Regions from separate parts of the Kitasatospora sp. NPDC058115 genome, predicted to be linked through region 2. Evidence: riboswitches for the same ligand, from Rfam matches in the RefSeq annotation. Region 2 holds a riboswitch; each other region holds the start of a gene.
The links. Region 2 has a riboswitch for cyclic di-AMP ahead of ACFVVL_RS25870 (transglycosylase family protein). Riboswitches for the same ligand answer to the same signal wherever they lie in the genome.
Positions count from the first base shown of each region.

Region 1 (7,651 bases), on a different contig from region 2:
TGATCTACCACGGCTGGTACGGCGTGCTGCAGACCGGCACCTTCCCGCTGGACGACGTCACCTGGCAGTACCCGCCCGGCGCCGCCCTGGTGATCCTGCTGCCGGGCCTGCTGCCCTGGTCGTACCTGGTGTCGTTCTGGGTGATCTGCGGGATCGCCGACGCCGCCGCGATGGCCCTGCTGGTCCGCACCGGCCTGCGCAAGGGCCGGGCGCTGACCGGCGCCTGGGTCTGGGTGGCCGGCGTCCCGCTGCTCGGCCCGATGATCTACAACCGCTACGACGTGATCGTCACCGCGATCGCGGTGGCCGGCCTGCTGGCGCTGATCCGCCGCCCGGCGATCGGCGGCCTGCTGCTGGGCCTCGGCGGCATCGTCAAGATCTGGCCGCTGCTCGGTCTGATCGGCACCCCCTCCGGCCGGCGCACCCGCCGCTCCTGGACGGCCGCGGCCGCCGCGGCCGCCGCGGTCGGCTTCCTGCTGGCGGCCGGGATGAACGGCGCCTTCGAGTTCCTGACGTTCCAGAAGGACCGCGGCATCGAGGTGGAGTCGGTCGGCGCGCTGCCGATCCACCTCGCCCGGATCACCGGGGCCTGGGACGGCAAGGTGATGATGAACTACGGCTCGGTCGAGATGCTCGGGCCGTGGGTGGACGTCGTCAGCAAGGTGATGCTGGCCGGCACCGTCATCGGCTTCGGCTGGCTGCTGCTGTGGCGCTTCACCGCCAAGCGGCGCAACGCGGCCACCATGTACGACGCGGCGCTCGCCGCGCTGCTGATCTTCACCGTGACCAGCCGGGTGATCAGCCCGCAGTACCTGGTCTGGCTGGTCGGCGTGGCGGCGGTCTGCCTGACCGTGCGCGGCACCAGCCAGCGGCCGGTGGCGCTGCTGATCCTGGCCGCCACCCCGCTGACCCTGGCGGAGTTCCCGCTGCTCTTCGGCGACGTGGTCGCCAGCCGGCCGGGCGCGATCGCGGTGCTGGCCGCGCGCAACCTGCTGCTGCTGGCCGCCACCGGGCTCTCCTGCGTCCGGCTCTGGCGCTCCACCCGGCGCGCCGAGCGGCTCCCGGAGACCGTGGTGCTGACCCGCACCGAGCCGGTGCCGGCGGCCGCCTTCTCGGTGCGCCCGGGCATCGCCTACGAGCAGGACCTCCTGGACGGCATCGAGCGGCCGCGGAGCGCCCCCGGCGAGCGGCGCCAGGGCGCCAGGCCCTCGGCCCGGCCCCAGGGCCGCCCCTGACGTCCCCGGGGCCGCTCTCAAGGGGCCGCTCTCAAGCGGCCAGTGCCCGGACCTCGGCCAGCCAGTGGCGGGTGAACTCGGCCAGGCCCTCGCCGAGCCGGTCCCGCAGCAGCCCGTCCAGCCAGGCCTGCCGGTCCGGGCCCGGAGCCGCCGCGCCGACCGCCCGGTAGAGGGCCACCAGCCGCTGCGGCCCGAACCGGCGGGCGATCAGGTCACAGGCCAGCCAGGCCTGCTCGTAGACCTGGGCGAGGCCCTCCCCGCCGGCCGTGAAGGCGGCGTCCTCGGGCAGCGCGGCGGGCAGCCGGCCGGCGGCGACGTCCCGGGCCAGCTCCGGGGCGATCTGCCGGGCCGTGCGGCCCGAGTCGTGGTAGCCGGTCCAGTCGGCGGCGCCCTCGGAGAGCCAGAGCGGCGTCCAGGCGCGGGTGTCGGCCCGGGTCGCCACGTGCGCCGCCTCGTGGGTGACGACCACCTGCCGGCCGAAGTCGCTCAGGCCCGCGAAGGTCTCCGGGTTGAGCAGGATCCGGTCGGCCGGGGCGTTCAGCGGCGCGCCGGGCGCCGCCACGGTGACCGCGGCCATCCCGGACCAGCCGGGCCGGTCGTCCGCCACCAGCCGGGCGAACTGCTCCCGGGTGGCGGGCAGTTCGAGCAGCAGCCGGCCCGCCCAGGCGGTGCCCCAGAGCGCTTCGACGGCCGCCGCCGCCCGGTCGCCGACGGCGGCGAGTCCGGCGGGGGCGGGTCCGGCGGGGGCGGGTCCGGCGGACGCGGGAGCGCCCCCGGCGTCCACCCCGAGCACCAGGCAGCGCGCGCCCGCCTCGGCCCGTACCGCGCCGAGGTCCCACAGCGGTGGCGGCCCGCCCGCGCCCTCCTCCCGTTCGACCCGCCAGCCGGCCGCGGAGCGGGCCAGCGCCAGCCGGCGCGGGTGGACCACCGGCTGCCGGTCGTACCCGGTCACCTCGACGGTCAGCTCGGCGGTGGCGGCGCACCGCCCGGTCCGGTCCACCGGGCCGAGCAGCAGGTTGCGGTAGCCGGCCCGCACCGGCAGCGCGGGCGGCCCGGCGGTCAGCGCCCGGGCCCGCCCGTCGAGCAGCGCCAGGACCTCGGCGTGCTCGTCCGCGGCCGCGGCGGCGGGCCGCGCCGGGGCGGCCCCGGGCAGCGACAGCTGGACCAGCCCGCCGGCCGCGAGCAGCAGGGCGGTGCGCCGCGAGGGCCGGCGGCCGGCGGCGGGATCCGGGCGGCTCAGAGCCGGATCACCCCCGAGACGGGCATCGCGTTGACGGCCTCGTAGCGGACCTTGGCGCCCGGGTAGGGGGCGTGCACGATCACCCCGCCGCCGGCGTACATCCCGACGTGGTGCATGTCCCGGTAGAAGATCACCAGGTCTCCCGGCCGCGCTTCGGTGAGGCTGACCCGCCGCCCGGCGTACGCCTGGGCCTGCGAGGTGCGCGGCAGGGTCACTCCGGCCTGCCGCCAGCTCCAGTACATCAGACCGGAGCAGTCGAACGCCTTGGGCCCGGTGGATCCGTAGACGTAGGGCGCGCCGATCATCCGCACCGCGGCGGCCAGCGCGGCGGCGCCGCGTTCCGAGGCGGGCGGGGCGGTGCCGAAGTCCAGCCGGTCGGTGCCCCGGGTGGCCCGCTGCTCCGCCTCACGGGCGTCCTGGGCGGCGAGCCGGGCGCGCTCGACGGCGCCGAGGCCGTTGAGCAGCCGCTGCGCCTTGGCGAGCCGCTGCTGGATCTGCTGCTTGCTCTCGGCCAGCGCCTTGCGGGTCTGCTCCAGCTCGGCGAGCTTGGCGGTGGTCTCGGCCCGGCGCTGGTCGAGCACCCGCTGACGGCCCCGCAGCTCGTGCAGGGTCTCGTTCTGCCGCTCGGCGCTCTGGTCGAGGGCCCGGGCGCGGGAGAGGTAGGCCTCCGGGTCGGTGGAGAGCATCAGCTGGACGGTCCGGGTCATCCCGCCGCCGCGGTACTCGGCGCCGGCCACGGTGGCGAGTTCGCCGCGCAGCCGGTTGAGCTCGTCCTGGGAGACGGCGATCTGCTGCTGCAGATCGCCGGTCTCGTGCTGGAGCCGCTGCTGGGCCTCCTGGGCGGCGTTGAAGCGCTCGGAGGCCTGCTCGGCCTCGTCGTAGAGCTGCTCCACCTGTGCCTTGACGTCCTTGCGGTCGGCCGGGGCGTCCGGCGAGCCGGGCACGGCCCGGGCGCTGCCGCCGGCCGACACGCCCAACGCGGTGGCGGCCGCCGCGGTGAGCACCAGCGCCCGGGCGAGCACGTGCGCACCTGACAGCGGGGAACGGCGGTGCACGGCCATGCGACGTCGGCTCCGATCCTGGGCCCGGCCCGCCGCCGCACCGGAGCGGGCGGCTGTCGAAGCGGGCGTCCGGTGGCAGACGTTAGCGAGTCGGGGCAACCGATTCCAAACCCCTCCGAACCCGAATATTCGGACACCCGTCGGACATCAGATCGGTTCGCGGACCGAGCGTCCCGGCGGGCCGGGGAATGCCGCGGGCCCGGTCCCCCCGTGCGGGGGAACCGGGCCCGGCGGAGCCTGCCGACCGTGGGTCAGAGGCGCACGATGGTGTTGACCGGCATGTTGGACGCGGCCTCGTAGCGGACCGACGCGCCCGGCTTCGGGGCGTGGATGACCTGGCCGCCGCCGACGTAGATGCCCACGTGGTGGCGGTCGCCGTAGAAGATCACCAGGTCGCCGGGCTGGGCCTTGGAGATGTCCGAGCCGATCTGGGTGCCGGCGGTGGCCTGCGCCTGCGAGGTGCGCGGCAGCGACACGCCCGCCTGGGCGTACGCCCAGCCGGTGAGGCCCGAGCAGTCGAAGGAGTTCGGGCCGGTGGCGCCGTACACGTACGGGGAGCCGAGCTTGCTCTCCGCGGCGGCGATCGCGGCGGCGGCGCGCGAGCCGTTGGCGGCGGGCGCCGCCGGGGCGGCCGGCTTGGCGGTGGCGGCCGGGGCCGCCGGAGCGGCCGTGGACGGCGCGCTCGGGCTGGTGCGGTTGGCGTCGCGGGAGGCGCGCTCGGCGTCGGCCTTCTCCTTGGCGGCCTTGGCGGCCTCGGCCTTGGCGGCGTCCGCCTTGGCCTTGGCCTCGGCGGCGGCCTTCTCCTCGGCCGCGCGCAGCGCCTGGCGCTCCTGCTCGGTGAGCGTGTTGAGCAGGTCCTGGGCCTTCTGCAGCTTGCCCTGGACGTCCTCCTTGGAGGACTTCAGCTGCTGGGTGGTGACCTCCAGCTCGGCGAGCTTGGCCTGGGTCTCGGTGCGGTCCTGGTCGAGCCTGCGCTGCTGCTCCTGGAGCTCCTTCAGCGCGCCGGACTGCGTGGAACCGGCCTGGTTCAGGGCGTCGGCCTGGCTGAGGAAGTTGTCCGGGCTGGCGGAGAGCATCAGCTGGACGGTCTGCGAGATGCCGCCCGTGCGGTACTGCTCGCCGGCGATCTCGGCGAGGCCGCCCTGCGCCTCGGTGACCGAGGCCTGCTGACGGGCCACCTTGTCCTGCAGCTCGGCGACCTGCTTCTGCAGCTCCTGCTGCTTGGCCTGGGCGCCGTTGTACTTCTCGGTGGCGACCTCGGCCTGCTCGTTGAGCTGGTCGACCTGCTCCTTGACCTGGTCCTTGGTCGGCGTCGGGTCGGCGTGGGCGCCGGACTGCGCGGAGAGGGCGACGGCAGCGGCGGCGACACCGGTCAGGATCGAGACACGGGTGCGGCCGGCGGGCTTGGGACGACGATGGGACGCCACGAAGGCGGACTCCTTCTTCCTCATCCGCCTACCGGGTGAGCTGACGGGTTCGGGCGGAAGCGTGCCCTACGACGCCTCACCCGCCGCTCGCGCGGCCGGCCTGGCGCCGATTCACCCCGGAGGAACGTGGTTCCCCGGCTCCGTTCCACAGCGGACCCCCGACTGCTGGGCCTTCACTCGGAGGGACGACCCGAAGGCGCCCTCCCGCTGCTTCACGAACTCGGCGGCGAACCCCGCCGCCACCCAGGCTGGGTGATCGACTGTGCGTGGTTCGAGGCACGACCCTAGTAACAGATCCGTGATCCGTTCAAATCCTTGTCAGAAAAAAGTCGGAAGAATACCCAAGTTCCCTTGTGAAAATGACCGAACGTGATCACATCCCCACATCGGGCTGATCATTCTCCGTCAGACGTTCGAATGCGCGGCCGAAACGTCAGCGCCACCCCCGGCCGGGGGTGGCGCTGATCACAGGAGCCGGAACGGGCCTCCGGGCGTGTCGTGGCGACCCGTCAGACGGCCCGCCGTCAGACCCGGCGGATCGTGTTGATCTTCATGGCGTCGGCCTTCATCACCTTCACCACGTCACCGGTGCGCGGCGCGTGCACCACCATGCCGTTGCCGATGTACATGCCGACGTGGCTGCGGTCGTCGCGGTAGATGACCAGGTCGCCCGGCTGGGCCTCGGCCAGGGAGGGCACCCGGGTGCCGTAGTTGCCCTGCGCCTGCGAGGTGCGCGGCAGCGAGACGCCGGCCTTGCCGTACGCCCAGACCATCAGGCCGGAGCAGTCGAAGGTGTTCGGGCCGACGTCGCCCCAGCCGTAGGGCGAGCCCTGCTTGCTCATCGCGAGGGCGACCGCGGAGCCCGCCTTGCCGCTCGCCTGCGGCAGGCTGCCCAGGTCGGTGCGCTCCGAGCCGCGGGAGGCGCGGTCGGCCTGCTGCTGCGCCGCCTTCAGGGCCGCGCGGTCGGCGGCGCTGAGCGAGTTCAGCAGCTCCTGGGCCTCCCGGAGCTTCTTGTTGACCTCGGCCTTGGTCTGGTTCAGGTCCTTGGTGGTGCTGTCCAGCGAGGCCAGCACGGCGGCCGCCTCGGCCTTCTGCTGGTCGAGCCGGCGCTGCTGGTCCTGGAGGCCCTTGAGCGCCTCGGCCTGGCTGGAGCTGGCCTGCTGGACGCTGGAGGCCTTGTCCAGGTAGCCGGACGGGTCGGAGGTGAGCATCAGCTGCACGGACGGGTCGATGCCGCCGGTGCGGTACTGCTCGCCCGCCACCTCGGCCAGCCCGGCCTGAAGCTGGGTCATCTGCTCCTGGCCGCGGGCCACCTGGTCCTGCAGCTGGTCCGCCTGCTTGCGCAGCTGGTCCGCGCGCTCCTTGGCCCCGTTGTACTTCTCGGTGGCCTGCTCGGCCTCTTCCTGCAACTGGTCGATCTGCGCCTTGACGTCGTCCTTCTTGGGCGACGGACTGGGCGCGGCGTGGGCGGCGACCTGGGCGGAGAGGGCGACCGCGGTCGCAGCGGCAGCGGTGAGCACGGAGACCCGCGCGCGGCTCGGCTGCTTGGGACGGCGGTGGGAGGCCAAGGGACCGGCTCCTTCTTCCAATGGCCTCACCCGAACGGGTGAGAATCCGGAAAATAGGTTTGACGCCAGACCCTAGTGAAGATCCACGCTTCGCGCCACTCCCCCGTTCGCGTGAACCCGAACCGTCCATCTGACTTCACAAAACACGCACAACACCGCAATCCCGGCGCTGACCAGCCGTCATACCGGCCGGGCCGCCCCGGGAACGGGCTACGGCCGGGCCAGCCGGTTGAGCAGCAGCACCGACGCGACGGGGCGCGCGCCGGCCTTCCGCACGCCCTCCGCGACCTCCCGGTCGGTGGAGACCACCACCACCGGACGCCCCTGCGGCTCGGCCCGGACCAGCCGGCGGATCAGCTCGTCCGCCGTCTCCCCGGTCCGGCTGAACCGCACCCGCACCCCGCGCGGCGGCGCCATGATCACCGGCACGTCCAGGTCCTGGCCGTCGAACACACAGGTGACCTCCGCCTGGGTGCGCTGCGCCAGCATCGCCAGCCCGCCCAGCAACCGGATCCGCTGCTGCTCCAGCGGCAGCGTCGGATAGCCCGTCTTGGTCACGTTGTAGCCGTCCACCACCAGATGGACCTGCGGGATCGCCAGCAGCTGGTCCAGCAGCGCCGGATCGTCCTCGGCCAGGCCGCGGCGCGCCACGTCGTGCGGCGAGGCCGCACCCGGCACCACCGCCTCCACCAGGTCCGCCGGGCGGATCTGGGACACCGGCAGCGCCAGCTCCCGCTGCAGCCCCTGCGCCGACTGCAGCACGGTGTCCAGCAGCAGCCGCAGCCGCATGTCCTCGACGCTGCGCCCCTCGCGGGCCGACCGGCGGCCCTGCTCGGCGGTGTTCTCCAGCTCCGTGATCCGGTGCCGCAGCCGGCGCGCCTCGGTCTCCGCCGCGCTCCGCTCGGCCGCCGCCTGCGCCCTGAGCGCCTCCAGCTCGCCGGTCACCTTGCGGGTCTCCGCCTGCGCCCGGCGGGTGTCGCTCTCCAGCGAACGCAGCCGGCGGCGCAGCGAGTCGGCCTCCCGCCGGACGTCCTCCGACTCGGCCCGCTGGCGCTCCAGGTCGGCCCGCGCCGCGGAGCGCAGCTCGGCCAGCTCGGCCTGCAGCTTCTCCACCAGCCGG
Region 1 is NZ_JBHVTL010000008.1:67,282-74,932, reverse strand. It holds gene ACFVVL_RS10835 (glycosyltransferase 87 family protein) at 1-1,235, shown strand, start outside; gene ACFVVL_RS10830 (hypothetical protein) at 1,267-2,271, opposite strand; gene ACFVVL_RS10825 (NlpC/P60 family protein) at 2,472-3,536, opposite strand; gene ACFVVL_RS10820 (NlpC/P60 family protein) at 3,788-4,963, opposite strand; cyclic di-AMP (ydaO/yuaA leader) riboswitch at 4,974-5,126, opposite strand; gene ACFVVL_RS10815 (NlpC/P60 family protein) at 5,488-6,531, opposite strand; gene ACFVVL_RS10810 (NYN domain-containing protein) at 6,742-7,651, opposite strand, start outside.
Region 1: it holds a riboswitch for cyclic di-AMP, as region 2 does, so the genes downstream of both, ACFVVL_RS10820 (NlpC/P60 family protein) here and ACFVVL_RS25870 (transglycosylase family protein) in region 2, are expected to answer to the same signal.

Region 2 (7,651 bases):
CCGGCCACCGGCCGCTCATGTGGTCGCTGCTGGTCACCCAGATGTTCCCGATCGCGGTGCTGATCGTGCCGATGTACACGATCCTGTCCGAGCTCGACCTGCTGGACAGCTACCTCGGCCTGATCCTGGTCTACTCGACCACCACCGTGCCCTACTGCGCCTGGCTGATGAAGGGCTACTTCGACACCATCCCGGTGGAGATCGACGAGGCCGGCCGGGTCGACGGGCTCACCCCGTTCGGCACCTTCTGGCGGCTGGTGCTGCCGCTCGCCCGCCCGGGCCTGGCGGTCGCCGCGTTCTACTCCTTCCTCACCGCCTGGGCCGAGGTCGCCTTCGCCTCCACCTTCATGCTCAGCTCCGACAAGTACACCCTCGCCGTCGGACTCCAGACCTTCGTCAGCGAGCACGACGCCCAGTGGAACCTGATGGCCGCGACCGCCGTGCTGATCGCCATCCCCTCCTCGGCCCTCTTCTACCTGGTGCAGCGCCACCTGGTGACCGGCCTGACCGCCGGCGCCTCGAAGTCCTGACCGGCGTCCCCGCCGACGTCCCGACCGCTCCGCCCGCCACACTCCGCAAGGGATACCGTCCATGACCCAGAACCTGGCCGACACCTCCCGGCCCGCCGACGACGCCACCGCTCACGAGGCCGGTGCCGCCGCGGACAGAGGCTGGTGGCGGGACGCGGTCATCTACCAGGTGTACCCGCGCAGCTTCGCCGACTCCAACGGCGACGGCATGGGCGACCTGCCCGGCATCCGCAGCCGCCTGTCCTACCTGCGCGACCTCGGCGTGGACGCCGTCTGGCTCTCGCCGTTCTACGCCTCCCCGCAGGCCGACGCCGGCTACGACGTCGCCGACTACCGGGCCGTCGACCCGATGTTCGGCACCCTGCTGGACGCCGACACGCTGATCCGCGACGCCCACCGGCTGGGCCTGCGGATCATCGTGGACCTCGTCCCCAACCACTCCTCCGACCAGCACGAGTGGTTCAAGCGCGCCCTGCGCGAGGGCCCCGGCTCCCCGCTGCGCGAGCGCTACCACTTCCGCCCCGGCAAGGGCGACAACGGCGAACTGCCGCCCAACGACTGGGAGTCCATCTTCGGCGGCCCCGCCTGGACCCGCACCGAGAACCCGGACGGCACCCCTGGCGACTGGTACCTGCACCTGTTCGCCCCCGAGCAGCCCGACTTCAACTGGGACAGCCCGGCCGTCGCCGACGAGTTCCGCTCCATCCTGCGCTTCTGGCTGGACATGGGCGTCGACGGCTTCCGCATCGACGTCGCCCACGGCCTGGTCAAGGCCCCCGGCCTGCCCGACCTCGGCGGCGCCGACCAGCTCAAGCTGCTCGGCAACGACGTCATGCCCTTCTTCGACCAGGACGGCGTGCACGCGATCTACCGCGCCTGGCGCACGATCCTCGACGAGTACCCGGGACAGCGGATCGGCGTCGCCGAGGCCTGGACCCCGACCGTCCGGCGCACCGCCAACTACGTGCGCCCCGACGAACTGCACCAGGCCTTCAACTTCCAGTACCTCGGCACCTCCTGGGACGCCGCCGAACTGCGCGCCGTGATCGACCTCTCGCTCGACTCGATGCGCCCCGTCGACGCCCCCACCACCTGGGTGCTCTCCAACCACGACGTCACCCGGCACGCCACCCGGTTCGCCAACCCGCCGGGCCTCGGCACCCAGATCCGCACCCCCGGCGACCGCGAACTCGGCCTGCGCCGCGCCCGCGCCGCCACCCTGCTGATGCTCGCCCTGCCCGGCTCCGCCTACGTCTACCAGGGCGAGGAACTCGGCCTGCCGGACGTCACCGACCTGCCCGACGAGGTCCGCCAGGACCCGTCGTTCTTCCGCAAGGCCGGCCAGGACGGCTACCGCGACGGCTGCCGCGTCCCGATCCCGTGGTCCGGCACCGAGGCCCCCTACGGCTTCGGCCCCACCGCCGGCGGACCGTCCTGGCTGCCGCAGCCCGCCGAATGGGCTGCCCTCAGCGTCGAGGCGCAGACCGGCGACCCGACCTCCACCCTGGAGCTCTACCGCTCGGCCCTGGCCGTCCGCAAGGCGAACCCCGACCTCGGCGCCGGTGCCGACGTCCAGTGGCTCCCCGCGCCCGAGGGCGCCCTGGCGTTCCGCCGCGGCTCCTTCGTCTGCACCGTCAACACCACCGGTGCCCCGGTCCGGATACCGGCCCCCGGCCGACTGCTGCTCACCTCCGCCGGCGCGGGCCCGGACGTGGTGGACGGCGAGGCGGTGCTCGCCGCCGACAGCACCGACTGGTGGGCGGTCTGACGTGGTTGCAATAGGCTCTGGGACCGTGACTACGGCGCGACTCTCAGACATCGCGGCGCAGGCGGGGGTCAGCGAAGCCACCGTCTCCCGCGTGCTCAACGGCAAGGCCAACGTCTCGGCCACCACCCGGCAGACCGTGCTGGCGGCCCTGGACGTGCTCGGCTACGAGCGGCCGACCCGGCTGCGCCGGCGCAGCGCCGGGCTGATCGGCCTGATCACCCCGGAGCTGAGCAACCCGATCTTCCCGGCCCTGGCCCAGGTGATCGAGCAGGTGCTGAGCCGGCACGGCTTCACACCGGTGCTCTGCACCCAGACGCCGGGCGGCTCCACCGAGGACGAGCTCGTCGAGATGCTGGTGGACCGGGGCGTGGCGGGCATCGTCTTCGTCTCCGGCCTGCACGCCGACTCCACCGCCGACCACGACCGCTACGCCCGGCTGGCCGGGCGCGGGGTACCGTTCGTGCTGATCAACGGCTACAGCGAGCGCATCGACGCGCCGTTCATCTCGCCGGACGACCGGGCCGCGATGTGGATGGCCGTCCAGCACCTGGCCGAACTCGGCCACGAGCGGATCGGCCTGGCCGTCGGCCAGCAGCGCTACGTGCCGGTGCTGCGCAAGATCGAGGGCTTCACCGCGGCCATGCGGGAGGTGCTGGGCCTCGGCGCCGAGGAGGCCGAGGGGCTGGTCCACCACACGCTGTTCAGCGTGGAGGGCGGGCACGCGGCGGCCGGGGCGCTGCTCGACAAGGGCTGCACGGCGATCATCTGCGGCAGCGACATGATGGCGCTCGGCGCGATCCGCGCGGTCCGGCAGCGGGGCCTGGCGGTGCCGCAGGACGTCTCGGTGGTCGGCTTCGACGACTCGCCGCTGATCGCCTTCACCGAGCCGCCGCTGACCACCGTCCGCCAGCCGGTGGAGGCGATGGCCACCGCGGCGGTGGACGCGCTGCTGGAGGAGGTCGGCGGGAACGCCGCGCAGCGCGGGGAGTTCATGTTCCAGCCGGAGCTGGTGATGCGCGGCTCGACCGGCGCCCGGGCGCGCTGAGTCCGTACGCCGCGGGGCCCGGGAGCACGCTGCTCCCGGGCCCCGCGGCGTTCCGGCTCAGCCCTCCTGGACGGTCGGGCGGTCCTGGGTGACCCGGTGGCCGTCGGCGGCGTCACCGGTGCGGGTCTCGGTGCGCCGGCCCCGCTCCAGGTAGTCGCGGAGGATCAGTTCGACGGCGTCCTGCGGGCTCTTGGTGCCGGAGAGCATCATCACGTCGATCGCGAGGTTGGCGTCGAGCGAGACGGTGACCTGGGCCATGGTGACTCCTTCTCGGGTGCAGGGCAGCAGCATGCCCGTCGCGACCCCGGTTTGACCATGGCCGTCCGGCGTCCGGACCCGCCGGGGCACGCCGCCGCCCCCGGGGAGGAGCGACCGGACTCTCCCCGGGGGCGGCGGCGTGCGGGGATCAGACCCGGCCGGCGAAGTCCGGGGCCCAGTTGGCGAGCGTCTGGACGCGCACGCCCGAGCTCGGGTTGGCGGCCTCGACGTACTTGCCGTCGCCGATGAAGAGCGCGACGTGGTAGACGCCGGAGTCCTTGCCGTTGTTGGACCAGAACAGCAGGTCGCCCGGCTTGAGGGCGTCCAGCGCGACGTGGGTGGAGGCGGCGGCCTGGTCGGCGGCGACGCGCGGGACGGAGACGCCCGCGGCGCGCAGCGCGGCCTGGGTCAGCCCGGAGCAGTCCCAGCCGCCGTTGCCGGTGCCGCCGTAGACGTAGGCCTGACCGACCTTCGACTGGGCGAAGGCGACGGCCGCGGCCATGCTGCCGGTGGCGGTCGGGGCCGGGGCGGGGGCCTCGGCCTGCGCGGCGGGCTTGCTCGCCGGCTTGGTGGCCGGGGTCTGGGCCGGGCCCTGGGCCGGGGCCTGCGTGCCGCCCTGGCCGCGGTTGAACCAGTCGAAGCCCTGCCCGGTGGCGCGCTCGCCGAGGGTCAGGTGCTGGCCCGGGTAGATGGCGTGCGGGCCGTCGGTCAGGGTGGCGCGGTTGAGCTCGTAGAGCCGCTGCCAGCCGCCCTGGACCTGGTTGCGGTCGGCGATGGTGGACAGCCAGTCGCCGGCGACCACGGTGTAGTCCCGGGAGGCCTGCTGACCGGTCTGCTGACGCCACTGCCGGTCGCCCTGGGCCGCCTGCGGGGCGGCGGCGGGCTCGGCGGCCTGCTGCTGCGCGGCGGGCTTCTCGGCGGGCTTGGCGGCCGGCTCGGTGGCCGGGGTCCGGGCCGGGGCCTTGGTGGCCGGCCCCGCGGCGACGGAGGTGTCCACCGAGGCCGGGGTGCCGCCCTTGGTGAGACCGGCCTGGACCGAGCAGACCGGCCAGGCGCCGGGGCCCTGTACGGCCAGGACCTTCTCGGCGGTCGCGATCTGCTGGTCCTTGGTGGCGAGGTCGGCACGCGCGGCGAACGCGGTGCCGCCGAACGCGGCCCAGGTGGAGTTGGTGAACTGGAGGCCGCCGTAGAAGCCGTTGCCGGTGTTGATGCTCCAGTTGCCGCCGCTCTCGCACTGGGCGACCTTGTCCCAGGTGGCGATGGAGGCGGCCGAGGCGGTGCCGGCGGTCAGGCAGGGGATGGTGAGGCCGATGCCCGCGACGCCGAGGGCGGCGATCGCGCGACGGGTACGGCCGGACAGTCGGGTGCCGTTGGTGGGCAGCATGAAGACGCGGTCCTCTCCCACGCCTGCGAGGTGAGCTGTCGGATTCGGGCTGGAGTTGCCCGGCCGCGCTGTGGACGCGGCTTCACCCCTAGCCCGGGGCCGGTCCGTGGACCGGTCCTGGGCGAACTACCTGTGGTTCCCCCGCTCCTGCCGTGGTGCATTGCGCTGCCAGCACGCCCGACGGCAGGACTCGGCGTCGCGGACGTGCTGGGTCCGTGTGGCCACGAACGGGGAGCACGTTAAGCAGAGGCGCGTTCAAACCGCAAACATGTGTGACGCTCGTCACGGTTTGCGAAACGCATGCCCGCCGGCTGTCCTTCATGATCAGAAATGACCGATTTCCCGCAACGCCGTTCGCGGTCAACGCACCTGCCTGTGCCTCAGGGTGCCCGCGCCGGTCCGCCGTGCCGCAGCCGTCCCGGGGGAGGGCCGTGCACCGGCGGGCGCCGACGAGGAGCCGGGCGCTCCCGCCCGGCCACCCGGCCGTGCGGAGTGCACCGTCGGGCAAAGCTCCGCAGAACGGACATCACGCCCGAACCATCCCCAACTGGCCCGACTCGCCCGGCCCTCCGGCGCCGGCGCGCCGCCGCCACCCCCCCCCGGCGGCGATCGGCGGCACCGTCGAGAGCCGTGGCGCCCTCGCCCCCGGCCACGTCGACGCCCCGAGCCTTCCTCTCCGGGATCCACGAGAAGCCCCCCGGGGCGACGACGGGAAGGTGGCCGGTGCCGGCGCCGGCACGCCCGACCGGGGGCTTCGCCGCCGCCTGCGACGCCGTCAGCATCCGGGCCGTCAGCGGAGCTGCCGTCATCCTGAGGCCCCCCGGCGTGAGTTGGGCGGCAGCAGGCCGCCGCCGGACCGCAGGCGGGCCCCCGGGACCGTCCTGCTGCAGGACGCCGCCGCAGGGCCGTCTCCCGGGAACGCCGGAGGGCCCGGAACGGTGCGTCCGTTCCGGGCCCTCCGGGCGAGCGGGGCTACTGGGCGGCGTGGCGCCCGGCGGCGCGCGGGCCGCCCTCCTCCGCGGCGCCGGCCTCCCCGGCCAGGGCCTCGGCGTCGACGGCCGGCAGCGCGGCCAGGTAGGTGGAGGCGACCAGCTGGCCGACCGCCTGGTACGCGCCCACCGGTGCGGCCGAGGGGCAGCCGGACTCCTCGGCGGCGGTGGCGAGCAGCTCGGCGTCCGCCTCCGGGCCGATCACCAGCGGGGCCAGCGCCGGGTTCTGGGCACCCATCTCCTTGAGGTGGGCGACGGCGTCGGCGACCGAGCCGGGCACGTCCAGTGCGGCGGCGACGACCGGCACGGCGAGCCGGGCGGCCAGCAGCATGCCGGTGATCCCGGCGGCGTCGGCCGCGGCCTGCCCGCCGACGGTGGTGAGCACCACGCCGTCGGCGGCGGTCGCGATGGCGAACAGCCGGGCCCGGTCGGCGCGGGCCAGCCCGGCCTCGGAGAGGCGGACGTGCACGGCCTCGGCGAGCAGCGGGTGCGGGCCCAGCGCGTCGGTGACGGGGGCGCCGAACTCGGCGGCGAGCCCGTGCAGCGCGGGGAGGAAGTCGTGCGGGCCGGGCACCAGCGGCACCACGACCGGCGCGGGCAGTCCGGCCTCGGCGGCCTCGGCCAGCAGCTCGGCGACGGTGCGCTCGCCGTCCGCCTCGACGTCGGTGTCACCGGAGGGGAGGTAGCCGGCGACCGTCCGGACGCCGTTCTGCTCGCTGCGGACGATGGACAGCAGCTCCTCGACGACGGACCGGGAGTCCGGCCCGGCGGCCGCGGGGACGGCGAGCAGCAGGGCCGGGGAACCGGACGGGATCTCGGGGCGCTCGGGACGGCGGTGGCGCCCCCGCGCACGGGAGCCTGGAGTGCGGACGGGCAGTGGCGCGCCCGGGATGGCTGCGGTGCTCATGGCGGAGATCGTAGGACATCGCTCCACCCGCTCCGCAGTCGGCTGCCGAACCGGACGGGAGGGCCGCCGTGAAAACCGGACATAACCGGCCCCGGGGCGGCAGTTCTCCCGGTACCCCTTCAGATGCGCCGGAACGGGAACCGCGTTGCCGCTCCCGCGCGTGAGATGTCTCACAGCGCCCGCGCGGCCTGACGGAGGGTCACGGAAGGACGACTCCCGGCGTTCGAAGATCAACAATCGGCGGGTGGCCGCCTACGGGCGGTTATCGGCCCCTTGCCGATTCAGTCGGCTATGTCCGTTTACGTACCGTCAGGCGGGTGCCGCGTGAAGAGTTCCGGTTCGGTGTCGAAAAGGCCGTGCACCTGCAACGTCCCGTGCTGATGCACGTGCACTGGAGCTATCATCACGTCAAGTGAGGCGTTGTGCCGGGCCGGTACGGGGCCGGCCCGTCCGTTCGGCCGGGGCCGGGGCGCCGAGCTGAACGACCCACTCCGGAGCTCTTCGGGAGATTTCTATGCACGACACGCACGACACGTACGACACGTACAACGGGATGGCCGCCACCGACCTGGAGGGCGTGGTCTGGCAGAAGAGCCTGCACAGCAACTCGCAGGGCAACTGCGTCGAGTTCGCCGCCCTCCCGGGGGGCGAAGTGGCGATGCGCAACTCGCGCTTCCCGGACGGTCCGGCGCTCATCTACACCCGCGCCGAGATCGCCGCACTGCTCCTGGGGGCGAAGGACGGGGAGTTCGACCACCTGGCGGTCTGAC
Region 2 is NZ_JBHVTL010000025.1:140,607-148,257, forward strand. It holds gene ACFVVL_RS25850 (sugar ABC transporter permease) at 1-530, shown strand, start outside; gene ACFVVL_RS25855 (glycoside hydrolase family 13 protein) at 592-2,298, shown strand; gene ACFVVL_RS25860 (LacI family DNA-binding transcriptional regulator) at 2,324-3,343, shown strand; gene ACFVVL_RS25865 (hypothetical protein) at 3,401-3,601, opposite strand; gene ACFVVL_RS25870 (transglycosylase family protein) at 3,750-5,006, opposite strand; cyclic di-AMP (ydaO/yuaA leader) riboswitch at 4,993-5,191, opposite strand; gene ACFVVL_RS25875 (hypothetical protein) at 5,958-6,881, opposite strand; gene ACFVVL_RS25880 (DUF397 domain-containing protein) at 7,396-7,650, shown strand.

Region 3 (7,651 bases), on a different contig from region 2:
TCGGGCTCGTGGGGTCTGTCCTGCTGACCCCCTCAGCCTGTCAAAACGCGCCCGGGCCGGACATCCGGCTCCCCGGCGAACCGGGGGTGGGGTTATCCCCCCTGAACGGCGCCCCCGGCCGGTTCGTCGTCGGCGAGCAGCGCGTACTGGTAGGCGTCGCGCCAGCCGTCGTGGCGCCGGTAGTCGTGCCGGACCCGGCCCTCCAGCCGGAAGCCCGCCCTGGTCAGCACCCGGACCGAGGCGGCGTTGTCGACATCGGCCCGGGCCTCCAGCCGGTGCAGGCCGAGCGGGCCGAAGGCGAGGTCCCGCAGCAGCCCGACGACCTCGCCCGCGTAGCCGAGCCCCCAGACGTCGCGGCGCAGCGCGTAGCCGAGGTGGGCGGCCCCGTGCGGGCGCAGACCGAGCGCGGCATTGCCGATCGGGACGGCGCGGGCCGGGTCGTCGGCGTCCGCGAGGCGGACGACGGCCAGCCGGTAGACCTCCCGGGGCTCCCGCTCCGCCTCCTCCAGGTACTGGGCGACCTGGTCGGCGCAGGTCTCGTGGTCGCGCGGCGCGAACGGCAGGTAGCGGGTGGCCTCCGGGTCGCCGAACACCGCGTGCAGCGCCGCCACGTCCTCGGGGGTGTGGTGGAACTCGCGGACGGCCAGCTGGCGGCCGGTGAGTCGGACGGGGACCATGGCTCCCGACCCTACCCCCGACCAGCGGTTACGGTTCGTGGTTATGGAAGACGAAGACCTGCGGCTCGCCCCGCGCACCAAGGCCGCCGAACTGCTCGCCTGGGCGGAGGCGGAGGGCCGCGAGCCGGTCGCCGAGGCCCCGCTGCGGGCGGTGCTGGCGCTGCTGGAGCTGGGCGGCGGCAGGATGCACGACGGCTGGCCGGAACTGACCTCCGCCGCGGTGGAGCACCTGCTGTACGAGCGCCTGTACCTGTACGTCCAGCCGGAGCCGGGGCAGGATCCGCTGGCGTACGGCGCGGCGGTGCGGCTGCTGGTCGACCACCAGCGGGCGGCGAAGCGGCTGAACGCCAAGCGCCAGGAACGGCTGCACGCGGAGGCCGAGTGGCAGGGCGAGGTGGCGGCCGGGCTGCTGCGCCGGGCGGACCTGGTGACCTGGCCCCGGCTGTACGCGCTGCTGCTGCGCGCGGCCGGGGTGGACACCGGCGACGGGGCGGCGGTGCGGGCCTGGCTGGAGGGGTTCCGGGAGCTCCCGGCGCAGGAGCGGACGGCGGCGTTCACGGCGCTGGAGGCGGACGGCGTGCTGGACCCCGTGGACGACGGGGGCTGGGACGGCGGGGCGCGGACGCTGGCGGTCGGCATGGCCACCGACGGCGCCCGGCGGCTGCTGGAGCAGGGGCTGATGGAGCGCAGCTACCGGAACCTGGCGGAGCTGACGGCGCTGGGCCGGCCGATGCCGGAGGAGCTGGCCGGGGACTTCGGGGCGTTCGAGGAGGCCGCGGTCGGGGTGGCGCTGGAGCTGGCCGGCGCGTGGACGGTGCCGGGGCTGCCGCGGCTGCTGGTCGAGGAGTTCCCGGAGCTGGCGCCGGAGCCGGGTCAGGCGGAGATCGACGCGTACCTGGCCGGGCTGGAGCCGACCGGGGACGAGGCCGGCGACGAGGCCCCGGACGGGGCCGACCACGGGACCGGGGCCGGGCTCGCGGCCGGGGCGTAGGAGCGCGCGAGGGGCCCCGGCCGGACGGCCGGGGCCCCTGGGCGCGGGCGGGGAGGCGTCAGGGAGTGACGCCGCGCTGCTCGAACCAGGCCTCCGGGTCGACGGGCGCGCCGCCGCCGGGGCGGACCTCGACGTGCAGGTGGGCGCCGGTGACGTTGCCGGTCGCGCCGACCTTGCCGATCTGCTGGCCGGGGACGACCTTGCCGGAGCCCTTGATGATCGAGGAGAGGTGGCAGTACCAGATCTCGGTGCCGTCGGGCAGGGTCTCGACGATCCGGTAGCCGTAGGCGCCGGCCCAGCCGGCCGAGGTGATGGTGCCCTGGCCGACCGCGTAGACCGGCTCGCCCTGGTCGGCGGCGAAGTCCAGGCCGGTGTGCAGGTGGGCCCAGTAGCGGGCGCTCTGGCCGTAGTGGGCGGAGAGCCGGTAGTCGCGCACCGGCAGCTTGATGGCGGCGAGCTTGGCCTTCTCGGCCTCCTCGGCGGCGCGCTTGGCCTGCTCCTGCTGGGCGACCTGGGCGGCGCGCTTGGCCTCGGCCTCCTGGGCGGCCTGGACGCGGGCGTTCTCCTCGGCCGCGGTGCGCTGGCTGTCGGCCTGCTGCTGGATGCGGGCGGCGAGGGCGAGGCCGGGGTCGGCGGAGAGGGTGGCCGGCAGCTCGTCGGGCGCCTCGACGGCGGGCGCGGCGGCCGGGGTGGCGGAGGCGAAGCCGGTGGCGCCCAGGGTGGCGGCGACGGCGGTGACGCCGAGCAGCGGAGCGGTGCCGCGGCCCTGACGGGGCATCCGGTGCCGGCTGGTCCCGTCGGCCGGCGGGGCGGTCTCGTCGGCGGGGCCGCCGAAGGGGCCGTGCCCGGTGAACGGGCCGGGGTGGTCGAGCAGCTGGGTGCCGGACGGGTGTGCCGGGGTGTGCGTCGACGCCACGGAGGCGCGCTCCTTTCCTTCCTTCGCGCCTACCGGGTTAGCTGACGGGTTCGGAGCAGGAAGGTCTCCTACGGCCGGGCCTGGGCCTGGCCGATTCACCCCAAGGAACGTGGTTCCCCGGCTCCCTGGCCTGCCCGGAGGCCGGCCGGCGGGATTAGGCGACGGCGCACGGTGCCGTCTGGGTACGGCGTTGCGGACCGCGCTGCGTTATCAAACGTTAATCCGAGAGCCCCCCGATTCCAAGCCGTCCGTTGCCGGCGGCGGGATACGGACCGGGTACCACGCGACCCGATGGGCGATTTGGGACGTTTGATGACAACTGACACTACCGAACGTGTCGGGACGTCAACGAACGACCCCTCACTTGAGTACGCCTACTCATGTGCGACCGGGCCGGGCGCGGCCATCCTGACGCCATGAGCGCACCGATGCAGTCCCGCACCACGGCCGCGTACCACATCCAGGCCGTGCTGTCCTTCGCCCTCTCCGCCGCCGCCCTCGGCATCGGGATCGCCTTCCTCCCGGTGGAGCCGTGGACCCGGGCGTTCCTCGCCCTCGGCCTGCTCTACACGATCACCTCCACCTTCACCCTCGCCAAGGTGGTCCGGGACAAGCAGGAGACCTCCGAGCTGGTGACCCGGGTCGACCAGGCGCGGCTGGACAAGCTGCTGGCCGAGCACGACCCGTTCCGGGTGGAGGGCGTCTGACCGGACGCCGACGGCGGGCCGGAGCCGGACGGGCGGGCGAGAGTCGATAGCTTGACGGCTAAGGCTATTAGCCTTAGCTTTATGGCTATCGGCACTCCGCCGACGGTCCCGCCCCAGGAGGCTCCCCATGAACGGCACCCTCGCCCCCGTCACCCGCCACCTCGACCTGCCCGGCGGCCGGATCGCCTTCGACGACACCGCGCACGGCGAGGGCGTCCCGGTCGTGCTGCTCCCCGGGATGCTCGACAGCCGGGCCGCCTACCGGCACCTGCGCCCGCTGCTGGCCGCCGCCGGCCGCCGGGTGATCACCATGGACCTGCGCGGCTTCGGCGAGTCCTCGATCCTCTGGGACGACTACTCCCCCGCCGCGATCGCCGGTGACGTCCTCGCCCTGCTGGACCACCTGGGCATCGAGCGGGCCGTGCTGGCCGGCAACTCCTACACCGGCGCCAGCGTCGTGAAGGCCGCCGGGGACGCCCCCGGCCGGGTCGCCGGCATCGTCCTGCTGGACGCCTTCGTCGAGAACGTGCCGCCGAACGCGCTGCAGCGCCTGGTGGTCGGTGCGATGGGCGCGATGCTGGTGCGCTCGCCCGGGTTCTGGGGCCTCTACCACCGCACGATGGCCTTCCCCGGCCCCAAGCCGGCCGACCACGAGGAGTACGTGGCCGGGCTGGTCGCCGCGATGCGCACCCCGGGCCGCAGGACCGCCACCCGCGGCTACGTGCGCGGCGACTCCGCGCCCGTCGGCTGGACGGCCGCCGTACGCTGCCCGGCGCTGGTGGTGATGGGCTCGAAGGACCCCGACTTCGCGAAGCCGGAGCTGGTCGCCGACCGGCAGGCCGCCGCGCTGAACGCCCGCAAGGTGATGATCGAGGGCGCGGGCCACTACCCGATGGCCGACCACCCGCGGGCCACCGCCGACGCCCTGCTGTCCTTCCTCGCCGACCTGGCCTGAGCGCCGCCGCCGTCCCGAAGCGTCCCGAGCCCGTCCCCCGCCCCCGCCCCCCGTTCCCAGGAGAACCGCAGTGCCCCGAGTCGGACTGACCCCCGAGCAGGTCGTCGGCCACGCCCTCGCCCTCATCGACGAGCAGGGCCCCGAGGCCCTCACCCTGGCCGCCGTGGCCGCCCGCGCCGGGGTCGCCACCCCCTCGCTGTACAAGCACGTCAGCGGCGGCCTGGCCGAACTGCGCCGGCTGGTGGCCGTCCGGGTGACCGGGGAGCTGGCCGACCGGCTCGCCGAGGCGGCACTCGGCCGCAGCGGGGACGCTGCGGTCGCCGCCGTCCTGCGGGCGTACCACGCCTACGCCACCGAGCACCCGCACCGCTACGGCGCCCTGCCGCAGGCCCCGCAGCCGGACCCGGACCTCACCGCGGCGGCCGGCCGGCTGGTCGGGGTGATCGTCGCGGTGCTGCGCGAGTACGGGCTGGAGGGCTCCGAGGCGATCCACGCCGCCCGCACCTTCCGCTCGCTGGCCCACGGCTTCGCCGCCCTGTCCACCGGCGGCGCCTTCCAGCTCGCCGAGGACCTCGGGGAGACCCAGCAGCGGATGATCACCGTGCTGACCGCCGGTCTGCGCGGCTGGCCCCGCCCCTGAGCGGCGGGGCCGAGCACGCCGAAGGGCCCGGAGCGGGATCGCTCCGGGCCCTTCGGCGTGGTGTGGGGCTAACAGGACTTGAACCTGTGGCCTCTTCCTTATCAGGGAAGCGCTCTAACCGTCTGAGCTATAGCCCCGTACCCTCGGCCCCGCCTGCACGGCGGGACGTCGTACGGAGAAGGGTACCGGACCCGGCGGGGGTGCTCGCACACCGGGGAAACCCGGTGCCCCGGGACCTGCCGTTCGCCCCACGCCTCACCCACTTAAGAAATAAGGTATTAAGAATTAACTGCCCCATAAGGAACCGGAGAGGCCGGCCGTCCCGTGGACCCGCGCAGCAGCCCCACCGCGCGCAGTGCCATGCGCTGCGTCCGCTTATTGCTCGGCTGCACCAGCGCCGCCGAACTGCTCGGCACCGTGCTGGCCGAGGGCCCGGGCTGGATCACCGGCGAGGGCTCGGCGCTCTACCTGCTGGACCCCGCCGGGATGCTCCGGCTGTCCGCCTCCCACGGCCTGCCCGACTGGGCCCACGAGCGCTACAGCGTGGTCGACCCGGCCAGTGAGCTGCCCGCCGCGATGGCCCTGAAGCTGCGCCGCCCCTATCTGCTGAGCCCCGAACGCACCAGCGTCGACTACCCCAACCGGAACGCCGGGATGGGCACCGGGATGGTCGCCATCGTCACGCTGCCGATGGTCGTCGACGAGCGGCCGATCGGCGTGCTCGCCCTCGCCCTCGCCCACCGGGGGATCGTCCCGCGCCGCGACCTGGACGTGCTGGAGACCCTCGCCGACGCCTGCGCGCACCGGCTGGCGTACCTGCTGGACCACGCCGGGGCGCCCGGAGCGCCCGGAGCGCCGCGCACCGGCGGGGCCGCGCCGAACGGGGTCCGCCCCGGTCCCGCGAGCTGCGGCGACCCGGCCGCCGGGACGGCCCACCCGCTGCTCTCGCTCGCCGTCCGGGCCGCCGGGCACGGCGCCTTCGAACGCGACCTGGTCACCGGCGAGACCCACTGGGACGCCCAGGCGCTCCGGCTGGTCGGCCGGCCCGCGCCGCAGGACGGCGGCCCGGCCCCCGCGCCCGACCTCGACCTCGTCGTCCACCCCGAGGACCTGCCGGACGTCCAGGCCGCGCTCGCCGAGGCGCTCGCCACCGGCGGGCCGTACCGGATCCGCTACCGGGTGCCGCGCCGGGGCGGCGGGGTGATCCGGATCGAGGAGACCGGCGAGGTCATGCTGGACGTGCACCGCCGGCCGGTGCGGATCTCCGGGCTGATCGCCGACCTCGACCACGGCCGCGCCCCCGGTGAGCGCCCCGCGGGCGGACGGTCCGGGCGGTCGGCCGGGGCCGCCGAGCGGGCGGCCGTCGTCGGGACGTCCGCCGCCGGGGCCCGCTCGGCGCTGCTGCTGGCGCTCACCCGGGCGCTGTCCCGGGCGGTCACCGTCCGGGACGTCACCACGGCCGTGACCGACATCGCCCGGCCCGCCTTCGGGGCGGCCAGCATCGTGCTCGACCTGGTCGACGAGGGCCGGCTGCTGCCCGTCGCGCACACCGTCTACGGCGGTCCCCTGCGCACCGAGCTGACCCGGCTGGCCGACCTGTCCGAGGGCGTGATGCAGCGCGCGCTGGCCCGGTCGGCCCCGCTGTTCAGCGAGCCGGCCCGGCGCGGCCGGGGCCGGGACCGCGAGCGCCCGCCGGGGGCGGGCAGCACCGGGGGCGGCGGTCCGCTCGCCCCGGGCGCCTGGGCGGTGCTGCCGCTGGTCGCCTCCGGCCGGCAGGTCGGCTCCTGTCTGATCACCTTCGCCACCGAGCGGATCTTCAGCCGCGAGGACCGCACCCTCTACTCCGCCTTCGCCGGCATCCTCGCGCAGTCCCTGGAGCGCGCCCGCCTCTACGACACCCACCACCACCGGGCCACCGAGCTGCAGCGCGCGATGCTGCCGCGCACCCTGCCCCGGCTGCCCGGGATCGCCAGCGCCGCCCGCTACCTGCCGAGCACCGAGGGCATGCAGATCGGCGGCGACTGGTACGACCTGCTGCGGCTGCCGGACGGCCGGATCGGCCTGGTGATCGGGGACGTCCAGGGCCACAACGCCGAGGCCACCGCGGTGATGGGCCAGCTGCGCAGCGGTCTGCGCGCGTACGCGACCGACGGGCACGATCCGGCCGCCACGCTGGCCCGGACCAGCCGGCTGCTCGCCGAGCTGGACACCGAGCTGTTCGCCACCTGCCTCTACCTGACCCTGGACCCGGCCGACGGCACGCTGCGGGCCGCCCGCGCCGGGCACCCGGCCCCGGTCCGGATCACCGAGGACGCCAAGGCGGTGGAGCTGGAGCTGCCCGGCGGCCCGCCGCTGGGCGTCGCCCCGGACCGGCCGTACCCGCTGACGGTGGAGCACCTGACGCCCGGCGAGACGCTGCTCGTCTACACCGACGGCCTGGTGGAGGACCGCGAGGAGGACTACGACGAGTCGGTGCAGCGGATGCTCGGCGGACTGGAGCTGTGGGCGCGCAACGCCGGTCCGGTACGGGTGGAGCCCGGTCCGGCGCTGGAGAGATTGGCCGATCTGCTCACCCTGAACGTCACCGAACGGCGTTCGCGCCCGGACGACGTCGCGTTGCTGCTGTTGCACCGGTTGTCGGCTGTGCACTAGCGGGGCGGGTGGGACACCGGTCGACGGTCCACGGACGGCCCACGGGGCGCCCGATCGGGCCCGAAGCAGTACGGATTGGCGCGGTATTGACAGGATATCGACGAGATCCGGTC
Region 3 is NZ_JBHVTL010000023.1:131,183-138,833, reverse strand. It holds gene ACFVVL_RS24480 (GNAT family N-acetyltransferase) at 93-677, opposite strand; gene ACFVVL_RS24475 (hypothetical protein) at 721-1,668, shown strand; gene ACFVVL_RS24470 (M23 family metallopeptidase) at 1,727-2,584, opposite strand; cyclic di-AMP (ydaO/yuaA leader) riboswitch at 2,597-2,755, opposite strand; gene ACFVVL_RS24465 (YiaA/YiaB family inner membrane protein) at 3,001-3,291, shown strand; gene ACFVVL_RS24460 (alpha/beta fold hydrolase) at 3,419-4,246, shown strand; gene ACFVVL_RS24455 (TetR/AcrR family transcriptional regulator) at 4,317-4,886, shown strand; tRNA gene ACFVVL_RS24450 (tRNA-Ile) at 4,950-5,023, opposite strand; gene ACFVVL_RS24445 (SpoIIE family protein phosphatase) at 5,211-7,538, shown strand.
Region 3: it holds a riboswitch for cyclic di-AMP, as region 2 does, so the genes downstream of both, ACFVVL_RS24470 (M23 family metallopeptidase) here and ACFVVL_RS25870 (transglycosylase family protein) in region 2, are expected to answer to the same signal.